4 regions of the Vibrio iocasae genome follow, and region 1 is predicted to be linked to each of the others. Evidence: predicted binding sites of a transcription regulator. Region 1 holds the regulator's gene; each other region holds the start of a gene.
What was found. The regulator PurR, encoded in region 1, represses purine synthesis genes. The targets are predictions, from matches to a motif close to TNANGNAAACGTTTNCNTNA.
Positions count from the first base shown of each region.

Region 2: the regulator PurR is predicted to act here: its motif matches at 2,490-2,509, upstream of SNR28_RS22555 (uracil-xanthine permease family protein).
Region 3: the regulator PurR is predicted to act here: its motif matches at 2,733-2,752, upstream of SNR28_RS02800 (formate--tetrahydrofolate ligase).
Region 4: the regulator PurR is predicted to act here: its motif matches at 1,675-1,694, upstream of purE (5-(carboxyamino)imidazole ribonucleotide mutase).

Region 1 covers NZ_CP145311.1:2,184,155-2,188,377, reverse strand. The annotation lists gene SNR28_RS19660 (TVP38/TMEM64 family protein) at 1-584, opposite strand, end outside; gene SNR28_RS19655 (TfoX/Sxy family DNA transformation protein) at 727-1,314, opposite strand; cyclic di-GMP riboswitch class I at 1,431-1,541, opposite strand; gene purR (HTH-type transcriptional repressor PurR) at 1,698-2,702, opposite strand; gene torD (molecular chaperone TorD) at 2,909-3,556, opposite strand; gene torR (two-component system response regulator TorR) at 3,817-4,223, shown strand, end outside.
Region 2 covers NZ_CP145311.1:2,780,519-2,784,741, reverse strand. The annotation lists gene purM (phosphoribosylformylglycinamidine cyclo-ligase) at 1-60, opposite strand, end outside; gene upp (uracil phosphoribosyltransferase) at 264-890, shown strand; gene SNR28_RS22555 (uracil-xanthine permease family protein) at 1,192-2,442, opposite strand; gene SNR28_RS22550 (DUF2066 domain-containing protein) at 2,679-3,938, shown strand; gene SNR28_RS22545 (DUF2069 domain-containing protein) at 3,973-4,223, opposite strand, start outside.
Region 3 covers NZ_CP145310.1:613,572-617,794, forward strand. The annotation lists gene SNR28_RS02790 (thioredoxin domain-containing protein) at 1-161, opposite strand, end outside; gene SNR28_RS02795 (OmpA family protein) at 315-935, shown strand; gene SNR28_RS02800 (formate--tetrahydrofolate ligase) at 966-2,714, opposite strand; gene SNR28_RS02805 (CreA family protein) at 2,913-3,389, opposite strand; gene SNR28_RS02810 (flavodoxin) at 3,725-4,223, shown strand, end outside.
Region 4 covers NZ_CP145311.1:3,609,566-3,613,788, forward strand. The annotation lists gene aroE (shikimate dehydrogenase) at 1-34, opposite strand, end outside; gene hemF (oxygen-dependent coproporphyrinogen oxidase) at 111-1,013, opposite strand; gene SNR28_RS26500 (L-threonylcarbamoyladenylate synthase) at 1,016-1,573, opposite strand; gene purE (5-(carboxyamino)imidazole ribonucleotide mutase) at 1,760-2,245, shown strand; gene SNR28_RS26510 (5-(carboxyamino)imidazole ribonucleotide synthase) at 2,251-3,378, shown strand; gene SNR28_RS26515 (type I DNA topoisomerase) at 3,522-4,085, opposite strand; gene SNR28_RS26520 (DUF494 family protein) at 4,117-4,223, opposite strand, start outside.

The sequences.
Region 1 (4,223 bases):
GACACGATACCCGACAGGCTATCAATTGTTGCTAATTGCGTACCTGCGTTCAGGTAAACCATGGTTCCTGGAAGCATGCCTAGCTGACTTACCAGATAGAATCTCAGAGTTGATATTGGTGTCAGACCCATAAGTAAGTTTATAAGGAAAAACGGAAACACAGGGATTAATCTCAATGAGAAAAGGTAAAACGCACCATCCTTTTCAACGCCCTGGTTAATCGCATTGAGTTTTGAACCAAATTTACTTTGTACCCAGTCACGTAAAAGGTAACGGCTACTTAGGAATGCCAGCGTCGCGCCTATCGAGCTAGCAAATGAAACTAACAAGAGACTTAGAGAAAAACCAAATAGGGCAGCACCAAGTAAGGTAACCACAGCAGCTCCCGGAATGGAGAAAGCTGTAATGAGCACATAGGCAAAGAAGTAGATTAGAGCAGAAACCAGTTTGTTATCGTTAATTGTGCTGGTTAACGCAGCTTGTTGTGCTTTCGCATTTTCTAATGTCAGATACTGTCCAAATTGCGTCGCAAGAATCACGATAGTAGCAACAAGCAGAATTCCGATAATCAGCTTTTTGTTCATATTAAAATATCCGATAGTCATGTAGTTACAGTATAAGACAGGCTCAGTAAGAAAATAATTTCACACTTCACAAAGAATTTTAAATACAAAAAAACCGCTATGAGATTCAAAGCGGTTTTTAATTGAAATATCTTGATAAAGCTTAGTCGAGTCGTTTTATTAACTCTTCGCGTCGTTCCTTCGATATCACCGACCAGTGAGTGCCGTTTAGTGCGCCTTCGAGAGCCCACAGCAGTTCCAGGCTAACTCCGGAGTTGGTCTCTTTAATCGCTTTGTAAGCGCCTACAGAACCTGCTTGCTTCAGGTCTGAAACAGAAGCGATACCTGCTTTCTTAAGCATGCGTTCTGTACCAAGCCTAAGGTTAGGTAGATCTTTAAGGCGAGTCGGTTTCTCTTCTGCCTGAACCGCTTTTTCTTCTTTAGCTAGCTCTAGAGCGTGTTTTGCGAGAGTAAGAATATCGTCCGTGTTTTCCCAAATGTTGTCAGGTAGTGCGAAGTACTTGGTAACCACAGGGAACCCACGTTTTTTATAAACGTAAGGTTCATAACCGGATGATTTAAACTCTTCGATAGTGGAGTCGCTAGAACGAATATGAAGAGAGTCATTAACGACGAGAGCAAACATTGCTTCGTCTACGAAAATGCCAAACCCACCGAACATAGACCGAGATTTGACTTGGCCAAATTGCTCGAAAAGTTTCAATGAGTCTTTTAGTACTGGTTTATCCATTGCGTCTGTCTCGGGTTAAAAATTGCTTCAACCAATTTGATACCGAGAAATTAGCAAATCTGTGTGATCTGTTGTCAGAAACTCGTAAAGTATCTGCTCTACGTTGCTAATTTGCCTTCGGCAGCCCCGCTGCCATTCTGAGTATAGAAATATCAATACGATACCTCTTCAGATTAAGGCCGGTGGCTTTGCGTCCCATTCTTTCGAATGGTTTGCCCTGGTCGTGACGTTATAAATATAGGCGTGATTTGGATAAAGATCACGGATTAAATTATCCGGTGTGATATTGGTTCCAAATCTTATGCCGTATGATATACAAATGATTGTGTACTACTAACCACTCAATAGTAGTTAGTAGCCGCAAGCTTTAATAGTTTATCAGACTAGTTTAGCTCTTTAACGCTCTTACGTGAGATGATTTCCGGGTGCATCTCAAAAACGCGACGTTCGTGCTCTTTGTTTTTGATTCTTTCCAGCAGAATTTCGAACGCTGTTTTACCAACACGTCGTTTTGGCTGGTGAACAGTGGTCAATGGTGGCGAGAAATAAGCTGCTAGGTCAATATTGTCATATCCAATAACAGAGATGTCTTCAGGGATTCGCATTCCTTTCTCCTGTAGACGGCTCATCAGGCCTAGAGCCATGATGTCATTGAAGCAGAATACAGCTGTTGGTTTTTCATCGAGCTCAAGAATTCTATCCGCAGCTTCAACGGCCATGTCACACTCAAAGTTACCTTCAAGAATATTCTCTTGATTGAACTCGATATCGAACTCTTGTAGTGCGCGTTTGTAGCCTTCGATACGTTCAATACAAAGTGTTTTGTCCAGGTGTCCTGACAGGCAGAAGATTTTTTCGTGCCCACGTTCAAGTAAGTATTTGGTCGCCAGATACCCACCTTCTTCAGAGTTATCAATGATTTTATCTGACTGATTTTCCCAATCACCCCAGTCCATGATCACTTTAGGGATGTCAGTATGGCTCTCCAGCATTTCCTGTAGCTCAGTTGTCAAATCAGAGCAAAGTACAAAGATGCCGTCTACACGCTTTTCTGCAAGGAATCGAACGTAGTCTCGTTGCTTTTCATAGATACCGCCTGTGTTACACAGGATGAGTGTGTAACCCTGCCTGTAACAGTAACTCTCGAAGCCGTCGATGACTTCTGCCAGAAACGGGTTTGTTGACTGTGTCACCAACATACCTACTGTTCGGGTTGTATTGCATTTCAGACTTCGGGCCACAGCACTTGGGGCGTAATTTAACTCTTTTACCGCCTCCATTACTCTTTCTTGAGTAGCTTCAGCAACAAAGCGAGTCTTATTAATAACATGAGATACTGTTGTGGTTGAAACACCGGCTAAGCGTGCGACATCTTTAATAGTGGCCATATATTTGTCCTATCTGAACTGCTGTTTTTTCTTCTACTATAAATAAGTTTATCAGCAGTTTCTCTGTTTGTGATAAAACACAAAAAACCGCTTGAAAAAGCGGTTTACAGAAATATTCATAATTTTATCGATTGCGGCCTGATTTTAGACGTAAATGCAAACAGAAACAACGCCCTTATATAGGGCGTTGTCACAAATATTATTATTTACTCACCAGCAAGGTAAGAGCAATCTAGCTGACAGAAGTCTACAAGAAGAGCCGCGATACCTGCATAGAAACCGAAATCATCATGTTGAACGCACTTATCTTTAAATTGAGGGAACCAACTTAGCATATATTTTTCGATAAATGCTTTCTGGTCCAATAAGGCCTCTTCAATATGCTCAAGTTTTTCTAACTCGTTAGAGCGAATAATCATGTTGCCCAGGAAATCCAGCTCTAGCGCTATATGATCGGCTGGTTCATTCAAGCCTTCTTTGATGGCGATGCCTTTTTCTTCCATCAGAGCAGCCATTTCCTGAGCCGGTTTATCATTAAGTAATCCTGACTCTCCAATATACATAGAAGCATAGGGCAGTGCGGCATTTTTATCTGATGTTAAAAACAGCTCGCAGAAATCCGCAGCCAATTCTAGCTGGGCATCTTCACGTGTTTGTAGTCGGTTTAAAGCATCGACAACTTTATCAATCGATTCTTTAAGTGCTTCGTTTTCACCTAGCCCGGTCAGAAAAGATCGGATTTCGGTAGATTGGTAAGCTTCGAGTTCTTGTTCTGTCAGCTCTTTAGCGAACAGGCTTGAAAGCCACCAGTAAATTTCAGCGCGCTTTTCGTTAAATGCTTTTGTTTCTTCCATTGCAGGGTTCCTGAGACATAGTTATTTCCTATAAGTGTAAACAAAAAATATTAATAAAACTAACTATTGAAATGAAAAAAAATGACAGTTTATTAAGGAAAATTAACCGCAAGTCAGAGAGTTGCGTTGGGTCAATAAATTCCGAACTTTTGGGCAGAATTCCTATTATTCGCTAGAATTATGAAAAGTTATGAATAAAATACGGTCGGCATATTGATAAAATTGTTGATCGAAATTTTCGGCAGAGTGAAGTGGTAGACATGAGTAGTCACGTATTAGTAGTTGAAGATGATGTTGTTACACGAAGCAAGCTGGTTGGGTATTTTCAGAGTGAAGGATATTCAGTAAGCGAAGCGGAGAGTGGCGAGCAGATGAGAGAGATTCTAGCTGAAGAGAATATTGATCTGGTGATGTTAGACATTAATTTACCAGGTGAAGACGGCTTGATGTTAACTCGTGAACTACGCAGCCAATCAGATATCGGAATTATTTTAGTCACAGGCAGAACAGACAGCATAGATAAAATTGTTGGTCTGGAAATGGGGGCGGATGATTACGTTACAAAACCATTTGAACTCAGAGAATTGCTGGTTCGTGTCAAAAACTTATTGTGGCGTATTTCTCTTGTACGTACAGGCGGTGGAAATAACGATTCTGATGAAGATGA
Region 2 (4,223 bases), 600 kb from region 1:
ACCTGCATCAATGTCTACGCCAGCGTCTTTATAGCTAAGAGAAGTGTTATTACCACTCACGGGAAGTCCTCGTCATAAAAGTTTGGATTTGAAAATCGGCGCAATTCTAACCGAGATAGAATAAAAAGGAAAACGTTTGCGTAAGAAAATTGTTTTGGTTAATTTACAGGCGGGCAAACGAATTAATCGTTTGCGAAACTCGCATCTTTATATTGCTTGGGGTTATAATTACGCGGTTTAAATTCAATTCGCCGGAGAGAAAAATGAAAGTTGTTGAAGTGATGCACCCGCTAGTTAAACACAAAGTTGGTCTAATGCGTGAAGGAGACATTAGTACTAAGCGTTTTCGTGAGTTAGCGACAGAAGTGGGTAGCCTTTTGACTTACGAAGCGACATCAGATTTCGAAACAGAAAAAGTAACTATCACTGGCTGGAATGGTCCTGTTGAAGTGGATCAAATTAAAGGTAAAAAAGTAACCGTAGTGCCAATTCTACGTGCAGGCCTGGGTATGATGGATGGTGTACTTGAGCACATCCCAAGTGCGCGTATCAGTGTTGTTGGTGTATACCGTGATGAAGAAACACTAGAGCCAGTACCATACTTCAATAAGCTAGCATCAAACATCGATGAGCGTATTGCTCTGGTTGTTGACCCAATGTTGGCAACAGGTGGCTCAATGATCGCAACAATCGACCTATTGAAAGAGAAAGGCTGTCAGCACATTAAAGTACTTGTACTTGTATCTGCTCCAGAAGGTATTGAAGCGCTAGAAAAAGCACACCCAGATGTAGAGCTATACACAGCAGCAATTGATGAGAGGCTGAACGACAAGGGTTACATCGTACCTGGTCTAGGGGATGCGGGTGATAAGATTTTTGGCACCAAATAAATAATTGAAATTTACGTCTTCAGTTTGTGTGATTTCTGCGTCTAAGGTGCTCATTTACTATCGTAAACTCCGCGCCTTATCCTTGAACTAACGCAAACTGACTTAGTAAATTTCAATTATTGCGTATTTATCGATCGATAAATTTCCTCGTTCCAATGCTCTGCGTTGGAATGCATACCTAACTTTATGTAGCGTATAGACGGTTGTTTATTTTAAACATTAATGTTGTTGGGTAGGCATTACAGAGTAAAAAAAGAGGGCTTGTTCATTTGAACAAGCCCTCTTTTTATTTAAGCATGTTTTATGCGTTATCTTCTTCCATTTGTGCGTTATCTACTACGTGAGATTCGCCAAGGTCGTGAGGAAGGATAAGGTTAAGAACGATAGCAACGATACCGCAAAGGCTCACACCCTGAAGGCTGAATTCGCCAATACCGAAAGCCATACCGCCAATACCAAACACAAGTGTTACTGCTACAATTGCAAGGTTGCGTGCTTTGTGTAGGTCAACATTGTTCTTGATTAGCGTGTTAAGACCCACTGTCGCAATAGAGCCGAACAGAAGAATCATGATGCCGCCCATCACAGGAACAGGGATAGTTTGTAGAATCGCACCTAGTTTAGCCACAAGAGCCAGAACAATAGCGGTTACTGCAGCCCAGGTCATGATGACAGGGTTAAATGCCTTAGTTAGCATTACTGCACCTGTTACTTCACTATAAGTTGTGTTTGGTGGAGCACCTACCAAAGAAGCGGCCATTGTTGCTACCCCGTCACCAGTAATAGTGCGGTGCAGTCCAGGTTTTTTCAGATAGTCTTTACCGGTAACCTGAGAGATAGCCAGCATATCGCCAACGTGTTCTACGGCTGGAGCAATCGCTACAGGAATCATGAACAGAATAGCGTTGATATTGAACTCAGGCATGGTGAAGTTTGGCATTGCCAGCCATGAAGCCTGAGCGACCGGAGTAAAGTCAACAATGCCCATGAAAAGGCTCATGGTATAACCAACAGCGATACCGCCAACGATAGGAAGTAGCTTCAGGAAGCCTTTCGCAAATACGCTGATAGCAATCGTTGTTAATAGAGATGCACATGAAATCCATAGTGCCAGGTCGCCATCAATAAGCTGTACCGCACCATCGCCAGTTTTACCTAAAGCCATATTTACAGCAACAGGTGCCAGGCCAAGACCGATTACGATGATTACTGGGCCTACGACAACAGGTGGAAGCAACTTATGAATAATCGCAACACCTTTTGCTTTGATGACAGCACCAAGAGCCACGTAAACAGCACCCGCTGCCATAAGGCCACCCATTGTACCGCCAATTCCCCAGGTTTGTACGCCATACATGATTGGAGCAATAAATGCGAAAGAAGAAGCGAGGAAGATAGGAACAGAACGGCGGGTAATAAATTGAAATAAAAGGGTTCCCACACCAGCGCCAAATAGAGCGACGTTAGGATCGAGCCCCGTCAGTAGTGGAACCAGAACCAGAGCACCAAATGCGACAAACAGCATCTGAGCACCTTGAATTATGTTGGTCATTATCATCATCCCGTTAGCAGTAAAACAAAATTCGCGGGATTCTATCACCTCGCAAACGTTTGCTTTAGTGTCTAGATCAAAAAAATTGTGATGGAAGTAAAAAAAATATAACTAAGTTAAATGATTTATCCGATCAAGCTCAAATCAAAATCTGACCAATACTATGGGTATTGCCTTGCTCACTAATCGAGAGTTGCTTATCATCGTATCAACTTTATTATTCGCTTAGAGGCAATATGCGCTTTTTCACTTTATTGATGCTGGCTGTTTTGGTGTTTCCTGCTCATGCATTGACGAAAGTCGATGTTTTTAGTGCCGAAGTACTACTGGATACAGAAAATGATGACCCAGAGAGAAAAGCTCGCTCTGAAGGTTTACAGCAAGTTGTGATTAGAGCATCCGGAGATAAAAACTCAATTAATCATGAAGTGATTAAAAAGGCGATTAGTAGAAATGCGTCGAGTTATTTATCCCAGATAGGTTATGGCGACCTTGCCGGAAACCAAACACTTAAAATGGTTTTCAACCCACCTCAGGTGCAATCACTGCTAAATCAGGCTCAACTGCCTTACTGGTCAGATGAACGTGCCAATGTCGCTGTGTGGGTCGTGGAAGAGGGTCGTTACGGTCGAGACATCCTTTGGGAACATTCTGGTAGCCCTTTAGTAAACCAACTTCGCTATTTCTCCGCGCTACGAGGATTACCTATTCTGGTTCCTGTTGGCGATTTTGAGGATGTGACAGCGATATCTCCAACGGATATTTGGGGTGGGTTTCTGGAACCACTTAGTACCGCGAGTGCACGTTATCCTGTCGATGCAGTATTGGTGATGCGAGTACAGAATCTTGGTAATCGGGATCATATCCGATGGACACTTTATGATTCTAAGCCAGACAAGCTAACTACGATTTCTTTGCAGCCTTTAAGCGGAAACGAAAGCGGTCCATCAGCGGAAGCTCTGGAAAGGGTTATTGATGACGTAGCGAATTACTTTGCTCAGAAGAGCTCAATTAAAAATGTTGGTGAATCATCAGGGTCGATTCCGGTTGAATTTTCAGGTATTCGTGAGGCTGACACATTCTTCAACCTAGAGCGGAAACTAAAACAGTTACAGAGTGTTGCTACAGTAGATGTGCATACTATTGTGGGTGATAAAATCAGCTTCAACGTTCACCTGCTTTCCTCTGAGGCTGAGTTTGAACATGAAGTACTGCAGACGTTATCAGTGGTTAAAGCTGAACAGGAGCCTCTAGAGGAAGCGCCGGCACTGGATGTGAATGACTCTGATGTGGTTACTCTTGAGCCTGAAGCAACTGAGTCAGAATCGGTAACAGAAGATGCTATAGTTCAGGTAGAAGGTGAGGATACAGCCCCCGTTATTATTGAAGAGTCTGAAAGCATCCCTTCAGTGGAAGATTCAGAGCCTGGTGATGAGGCAATAACCGCCCCCGCAGAAGAAACCGTTGAACCGCTTCAGTTTGAATGGATTGGTTAAGCAGATAAAAGAAAAGAGCCGAATGGCTCTTTTCTTATTTTTGACCAAATTTCTTTTTTTCCTGCTTTTCTACTTCCGAAAGTTTAGGTAGCTTTAATCCCAACTCCCGGCCTTTGAACTTGGCATAAAATATATTCCCAATAAAAGCAGCAAAAGTAAGTACTAACTCGACGGCAGCTAACCACCTCTCTCCTTGATCAACATAAATGATGGTCAATGCATGGAGAAAGTAGAGCATTAAGACAAAGTTTGCCCATGCGTGTGTGTAGGGTTTTCCTGCTAGTA
Region 3 (4,223 bases), on a different replicon from region 1:
AGTGAGAAGATTTCAGTCACAGGGGCGAGATCAAGCTTGCTTAAATCGGCAGGCAGTTGCGAGTACTGTTTTCCTAGCTCTGGCGTGTCACTGTCACTACAGGCAACGGTCAACATCAATGTGACGAGTACGAGGAAAGCTTTAACTGAATTTTTTATCATAGTAATTGAAAGGCTTAGATGAATGAATTTCTGATTCTACATTCAGAACCCTAAACGGGGAAGAGTGATAAACGAGAAGAAGGTTAAAGAATTGTCATTCGGTGCCGATACCATAATCAGCAGAGGTTCTGAGATTTAACTGGTTATTAAACGATGAAGAAACTAATTATTATTTTTGCATTAGCGCTCAGCGGATGTGGCTCGTCAGAAATATCGAAGATGCTGCCGGGTTCCATGCTCGATACCGCACCTAGCAACGATGCGGAACTTATGTACCCGGATTGGAGAAATGCTTCCGAACTAGAACGTCAGGCATCGATGGTTGAAGGGCCGTATGGAGTGCGTAAGAGTGATTCACTCGATGCGTTCTCTTATTACTTGTCTCAACTCGGCATCGAGCATGAAATACTGCCGGGTGACCACTTGGTAATTAAGCTAAGAAAAAAAGTTCAGTTTAATACCGGCTCAGATAATGTGTCCTGGGATTCGCAGCAATGGCTGAGTCAGCTGGGTTATTACGTGGCGCGAATGCCAAATTTAGATGTGGTTATTGAAGGGCATACCGATAATACCGGGAGCGCGGCCATAAATGAGCGCCTTTCCCAAAAGAGGGCGCTCAAGGTCAAAGATGAGCTGATGAAACAGGATGTGATGCCTGGAGCCATTTTTACCCGTGGCTACAGCGACTACAAGCCCCGTTGTACCAATAAAACAACATCAGGTAAAGCTTGCAATCGCCGGGTAGAACTTTCTTTTATTTTGGCGAATAATTAAGGTCAACAGACCCTAGTGTCGGGATAAACCTCAGCTTAAACCGACGATTTCACCATCTTCACAAATATCCAGATTCATAAATGCAGGCTTCTCAGGAAGCCCTGGCATGGTTAACACATTACCCGTTAATGCGTAGATAAAACCGGCACCTGCACATAACTTCAATTCTCGTATATCAATATCAAAATCTTTGGGAGCCCCTTTTACAGATGGGTTCGTCGATATTGAAAGTGGTGTTTTCGCCATACAGATGTTTAAGTTGCTGTATCCCAGTTCTGTGTATTTAGACAGTTGCTGTTTGGCTATATCAGAAAGGTTTACGGTTCTCGCTCCATACCCCACCTCTGCGACAGACATAAGCTTCTCTTCCAGAGATTGTTCTTTTGTATAGAGCGGTTTAAATGCCGTTGTCGAACTTGTAGCTTCAACCACTTTCTCGGCCAACTCAATTGCACCCGCACCGCCATCGGTGAAGGCATCGCTGATTGCTGCTGTAACCGGGAGCGAAAGAGCATTAATTTTCTGTAGTAACCGTGCCAGTTCTTCGTCCGTATCCTGTGGGAAACGATTAATAGCGACAACCGCAGGGATACCATATCTTGTTACGTTTTCTATGTGCCATTGCAGGTTTTCAAACCCTTTATCAAGCGCTGCTGAATCTGGTTCGAAAATAGAGTCGGGTAGTGCTTGACCTGGTCTTAAATCATAGAGACCAGAGTTCGCTTTTAAACCTCTTAAAGTCGCAACGATTACTGCACAATCAGGGGTTTTATCTGATACTGATGATTTGATATTACAGGCTTTCTCAAACCCCATATCAGAACCAAAACCCGCTTCAGTTACGGTAAAGTCAGTCAACTTAAGCGCGATATTGTCTGCAATAATAGAAGAGTTTCCGTGGGCGATGTTTGCAAAAGGACCAGCATGGATAAGTGTTGGAACACCTTCCAGTGTTTGCATAAGAGTTGGTTCAATGGCTTCTTTCATGGATACTGCCATCGCCCCAGCAACTTTCAGATCTTCGGCTGTCACAGGAAGGCCATCGATATTGTATGCCAGTACAACCTCACCGATTCGTTTGCGCAGATCTTTAAGATCAGAAGCAAGCGCGAGAATCGCCATCAGCTCAGATGCAGCAGAGATATCGAAACCATCATTGCGCTGAAAACCGTTGATGGTTTTGCCATCTTCGTTGTTACCAACGGTAATCATTCGAAGTGCTCGGTCATTATGATCCATCACTCGTCGCCAGACGACATTTTCAGGATCGATTTTTAACGCTGGCAGATCAGTCTTTGTTGTGAAGGTTTCGTAACCATGACGTTGTTCATGGTAGATTCGAGCATCAATCGCAGCAGCAGCTAAGTTATGTGCAGCGGTAACTGCGTGAATATCTCCGGTAAGGTGAAGATTAAGCTCTTCCATCGGAGCGACCTGGCTGTAGCCACCACCTGCCGCGCCGCCTTTTACCCCAAAAACCGGACCCATAGATGGTTGTCGAATACAGGCTGCTACAGACTTATTAATTTTTGATAGCCCTTGAGCCAGACCGATGGTTGTTACCGTTTTGCCTTCACCAAGAGGAGTTGGGGTAATAGCGGTAACCAGAATGAGTTTGCCTTCCCGATTCTCTTTGAGTCTGTTAATGCTCTTTAGAGATACTTTTGCTTTGCTCTCCCCATAGGAAATAAACTCGTCATCCTTCAAACCAAATTGACGACCTACTTCCTTTATAGGCCTAAGTTTTGTATTTCTACAAATCTGGATATCACTTAGCATAAACTACCTCTAAATGCTTTACGAAAACGTTTGCGCGGGCATAATACCGTGCAAAAATGCTTTGTAAAGCAAATTTGGTAGGTATCTGTGTCGGGCATTTTACACGATTGGAAAATTTTTAGCTGAGGGATCTTGGATATATAAAGCGAGAGAAATACCATCCGAAAATGATATTTCGGATGGTAATGATATAGAAGTTTATTTTTCAGTGTTGCTAACTTGTTCCTGATAGGCTTCGGTTCCCCAAAGAGGCACGGTAGACAAGCTGTGCTTGAAGCTGCCTGACGTCTCTTTGGTGGAGTAAGCGAGGTACATTAGTGTTTGATTCTCTGGGTCAAATATTCTTCTTATTTTCATATTCTTAAAGAAGATACTTTTTGACTTCTTAAATACAACTTCTCCCGACTTAGAGCGGTCAATCTGCGCAATCATCTCTGGTGTAATATCACCAGTCTGACGACAGGCAATAGAACTGTCACTTGGGTCGGACAAGCTAAAATCCGTTTCGATAGAAGCAATGTGGCAGGTTACACCAGTCACTATTGGGTCGGTGAGCTTATTAAGTTTGATATCGGTAAGTGTGAAGGCACCTAAAGAAACATCACCAACTTCATCGTCACTACAAGCTGTCAGTGCTAATGTGATAGCAGCAGCGGTCAGGATTTTTTTTAACATAGTTTGCTCTCATGTATGATGTACTCTTTTAACATATTGGCGAAAAGCGATTTTTTCAAGATTAACGACGGCATATATTTTAGGAATCAAGAGTGACCTATCCTGGGTAGGTATCTCAGTTGTCGAAGCTATTCGTCTGTCGAATGGCATATATTCTGCTTAAAGTAAGGTATACTCGCTTGCTAAAGTGGTGAGAGTCAATCAGGAGAAGTGTTATGAGAATCTTAGCAATTGCTCTGCTAATGTGTGCGTTAGGTGGATGCAGTTCATCACCGGCATCAAGTGTTTGCACAGCCGCTGTATGTGATATTTGGAATTAATAGTTGAGATAACGGATGGAAGAGATAAAGGGACTGGTCAGCAAAAAGAATAAATGGCTTGCTAGTCAGGTAGAGGTTGATTTCCCAACTGCTGAGAGCATAAAAGGCAGGGAGCTATATCAAAAGGCGGAAGAGTCTTGTATTTACAAGCAGCTTACTGCTTGCTCCGAGTCCAGTGTCGAAGGCTTAGAGATACATAAAGCAGACTTTCATCGACTCACCGTGATTTTCGCTCAGTTACAGTCTACCCAGTTTCAAGGCGATGAAAGTGCCTGGGTTTTAGAATTTTTTGCTCAAATAATTTTATCGAATGAACATGACCTTTATCTCGGTTTTATCGGTCAGAAGCCTGTCTTTGCAGCCATTGTGAGTTGTGAAGGTACTCAGTTTTTAGTCTCAGATATAGCGATTGCCCCTGAAAATAAACTGCTTAGTTATCAGGATGTAGCTAGTCAACTGGCACAGTTATTAGAACTGGACACGAAACATACAGATATCTGGTTCTGCAATTACG
Region 4 (4,223 bases), 1.4 Mb from region 1:
CGAACACGAGATATTTATCTGGGGTACCAGCCATTTCCTTGCCTGCAACTTCTATAAAATAAAAAGGGTCAACTCAGTTGACCCTATCATTTACAACACTATAAGCCAAGTTACCACTCTCTTGGCGTCAAGAATTCTTTATAGAGCTTCTCTTCAGGGCTTCCAGGTTCAGGTTGGTAATCATATTCCCATCTAGCAAGAGGTGGCATAGACATTAATATAGACTCTGTTCTGCCACCGCTTTGCAGACCAAACAAGGTTCCTCTGTCATAAACGAGGTTGAACTCAACATAACGACCACGACGGTATAGCTGAAAGTCTCGCTCCCTTTCACTAAACTCTGTGTTTTTGCGTTTCGCTACGATAGGTAGGTAAGCCTGAGTATAACCTTCGCCAACAGCTTGAATATAAGAGAGACACTTTTCAAACTCCCATTGATTCAAGTCATCAAAGAAAAGCCCACCTACTCCACGTGTTTCGTTACGGTGAGGTAAGAAGAAGTATTTATCACACCAAGCCTTGTGCTCAGTATAGATATCATCACCAAAAGGCTGACAAATAGACTTAGCGGTGTCGTGCCAGTGCTGGCAATCTTCTTCGTAAGGGTAGAAAGGTGTCAGGTCAAAGCCACCACCGAACCACCAAATAGGTGCTTCACCCTCTTTTTCTGCAATAAAGAATCGAACGTTAGCATGAGAGGTTGGTACATAAGGGTTATTCGGGTGAATAACCAGAGAGACGCCCATAGCCTCGAACTTTCTTCCTGCCAGTTCAGGTCTATGTGCTGTCGCTGAAGCTGGCATCTTATCGCCAAACACATGGGAAAAATTAACACCGCCCTGCTCGAAGATAGCACCATCTCTCAAAACGCGCGTACGGCCACCGCCACCAGCTTCTCGCTCCCACGCATCTTCTACAAACTTTGCTTTTCCGTCTTCTTTCTCTATTTGCTCACAAATACTATCCTGAAGACCTAGAAGAAAACTTTTTACCGCATTCTTATCAACGCTCATACTTATCCTTGTCTTAATATTTTTCCTGTTCTTGCGTCTCTGATTTCAGAAGGCTTTTCCCGTCCACCAGTTTTACCTTCTAGAACAACAACTCCTGTACCACCTAATTGCTCAATCACTTCTTCTGTAGTCATGCAGGGAGGCTGCCCGGTTAAATTTGCGCTGGTTGAAGTAATTGGCTTTCCGTATGCAAAACATAACTCCTGCACAAGTGGGTGATCGGTCACTCTCACAGCAACTGAATCAAACTGACCTGAAACAAACTCTGTAACTTTCGAGCTAACAGGAATCACCCAGGTAACGGGCCCTGGCCAGGTAGCATGAATTTCATCTAACTGAGTTTGACTAAGCTGCGATTCATCTATGTACGGCAAAACCTGCTCATAACTAGCCGCGATAAGAATCAGCCCCTTTTCAACAGGGCGCTGCTTGATATTCAATAGCTTCTGAATAGCTACAGAGTTGTCTGGGTCACAACCAACACCAAATACACCTTCAGTAGGGTAAGCAATAACCTCACCTTCTTGCAAAGCTACTACCGCTTGTTTTAAATCACTCATAATCTGTTTCTATCTATAACTATTACGAATAGTGTACTAATTCTCATTTGAACTGACTAAGCCTATTTTTTTACATTATGTAAATAGTAGGGTAATAAAACACACGCAAACGTTTTCCTTACACAAAAATCCCCTTATAATGCGCGCAAATTGCACTCAAATTAATCTCTACAGCAGGAGTATAGGATGAAAGTCGGAATTATCATGGGTTCTAAGTCAGACTGGCCAACAATGAAACTGGCAGCAGATATGCTGGATCAGTTTGGTGTGCCATACGAAACCAAAGTAGTTTCAGCACACAGAACCCCTCAGCTTCTGGCTGACTATGCTAATGGCGCAAAAGAGCGTGGTATTAAAGTAATTATCGCAGGTGCTGGCGGTGCTGCACACCTTCCAGGTATGACAGCGGCGTTTACCAGCCTTCCTGTTCTTGGGGTTCCGGTTCAGTCAAGAGCGCTAAAAGGTATGGACTCTCTGCTTTCTATTGTACAGATGCCAAAAGGTATTGCTGTTGGTACTCTGGCTATCGGTGAAGCTGGCGCTGCGAATGCCGGTATTCTGGCCGCTCAGATTATCGGTACGCATGATGAAGAAGTAATGGCAAAAGTTGAAGCCTTCCGCACTGAGCAAACTGAAACCGTTCTGGCAAACTCTAACCCAGCTGAGGACTAATTCAGATGCATGTATTAGTTCTAGGTGCTGGTCAACTTGCAAGAATGATGTCTCTTGCTGGTGCTCCCCTGAATATAAAGATTTCAGCTTATGATGTGCGCAGCAAAAATACTGTCCATCCGTTAACTTTGGAAGTACTTGGGCAGGGACTGGAAAACGCAATTGAGCAGGCAGATGTGATTACTGCAGAGTTTGAGCATATTCCTCTCGATATACTGGCTATCTGCGAAGCAAGCGGTAAATTCTTACCAACAACTGAAGCTATTAAGGCTGGCGGTGATCGTCGTCTAGAGAAAGCTCTGCTGGATAAGGCTGGTGTAGCAAACGCTAAATACCACGTAATCAACAGCTACGAAGATTTTCATGCTGCTATAGAATACGTTGGAGTTCCGATGGTTCTCAAAAGTACCCTCGGTGGCTATGACGGCAAAGGCCAGTGGCGCCTGAAGAATAAAGAGCAAATTGATGCTATCTGGGCTGAAATGGCTGAGTGCATTGCTGAAACTGAGAATCAGGCAATTGTTGCTGAAGAGTTTGTACCTTTTAATCGCGAAGTATCACTGGTTGGAGCCCGTGGTAAAGATGGTGAAGTTGCAGTGTATCCACTGGCGGAGAACGTTCATACCAATGGTGTACTCACACTTTCAACTGCCATCATCGACAACGAGCTTCAGGCGCAGGCTAAAACCATGTTTACCGCTGTCGCTGAAGAACTGGATTACGTTGGTGTTCTTGCGCTTGAGTTCTTTGATGTAGACGGAAAGCTTCAGGTTAACGAGATAGCTCCTCGCGTACATAACTCTGGTCACTGGACTCAGCAGGGTGCAGAGGTTTGTCAGTTTGAAAACCATCTACGTGCTGTATGCGGTCTACCTCTTGGTGGAACAGATATGATTCGCCCTACCTCAATGGTAAATATTCTGGGTGAAGACTCTGTTCCAACAGCAGTGCTAGCTCAGAAGTCTTGTCATGTTCACTGGTATGGAAAAGATAAGCGTCCGGGTAGAAAGATGGGACATATCAATGTTTCTGCATCTTCTCTGGAGCTTCTTAAAGAAGAGTTGACTAAGCTGGCCGAGGTTTTGGATGAAGACGCTTTTCCTGCATTAAAGAAAAGTGTTGAAGACTTCTAACCTTTGTCCAAACAAAGTGGCTGACTGGAGTTGATTCCGCAAACCGCTGAACACATCCCTGTTCGCTTAGACATGGGCATCCATGCCCATGTATGTTTGCTCCATCAAAACCAGTCAACTACTCCATATTCAATAAGAATTAGCTACTCTTGTGTATGGTGGCACTTTCTATCTGCACACTGGTATCGAATTCCACTTGCCAATGACTTCTCAACTAAAAGTGGAAAGCCGCATTTCTCACAATTACCCACTATTGGCTTCTGATTTACAGCAAACTTGCATTTAGGGTAGTTATCACAGGCATAAAACGTCTTTCCATATCGGGATTTACGCTCCACCAAATGTCCTGAGCGACATTCTGGACAAGCTATTTTATCTGGTTCAGTCTCTTCTTCAGGCTGATCAAGAGACTCGATATGATGACATTCAGGGTAGTTACTGCAACCAATGAACATGCCATAGCGCCCCTGCCTCAATACAAGTTCACTTTGACACTCAGGGCAAGGCACACCTAGCTCTTTAACTATGTGTCCATCGTTCTGGTGTAGGGGTTTGATATATTCACAACTTGGGTATTGAGTACACCCAAGAAAAGGGCCGTGCTTTCCGTGGCGAAGAGTTAGCTCTCCACCACATTTGGGGCAGGGTTCATGTTCTAACGCATGCTCATGCGCTTCAAACAACGAATGATCTATTTTTCCGCTCATTTACTCTCGCATTGCTGTTTAAACAATCGCTTTAGTGCAACACCCCTGTTTCTGAAGTGTATAGTAGCTCTTCCATTAAGGTGTAGGCATTTTCGTTTCCCGGCACATTAAACAGAACCATAAGTATTACCCACTTAA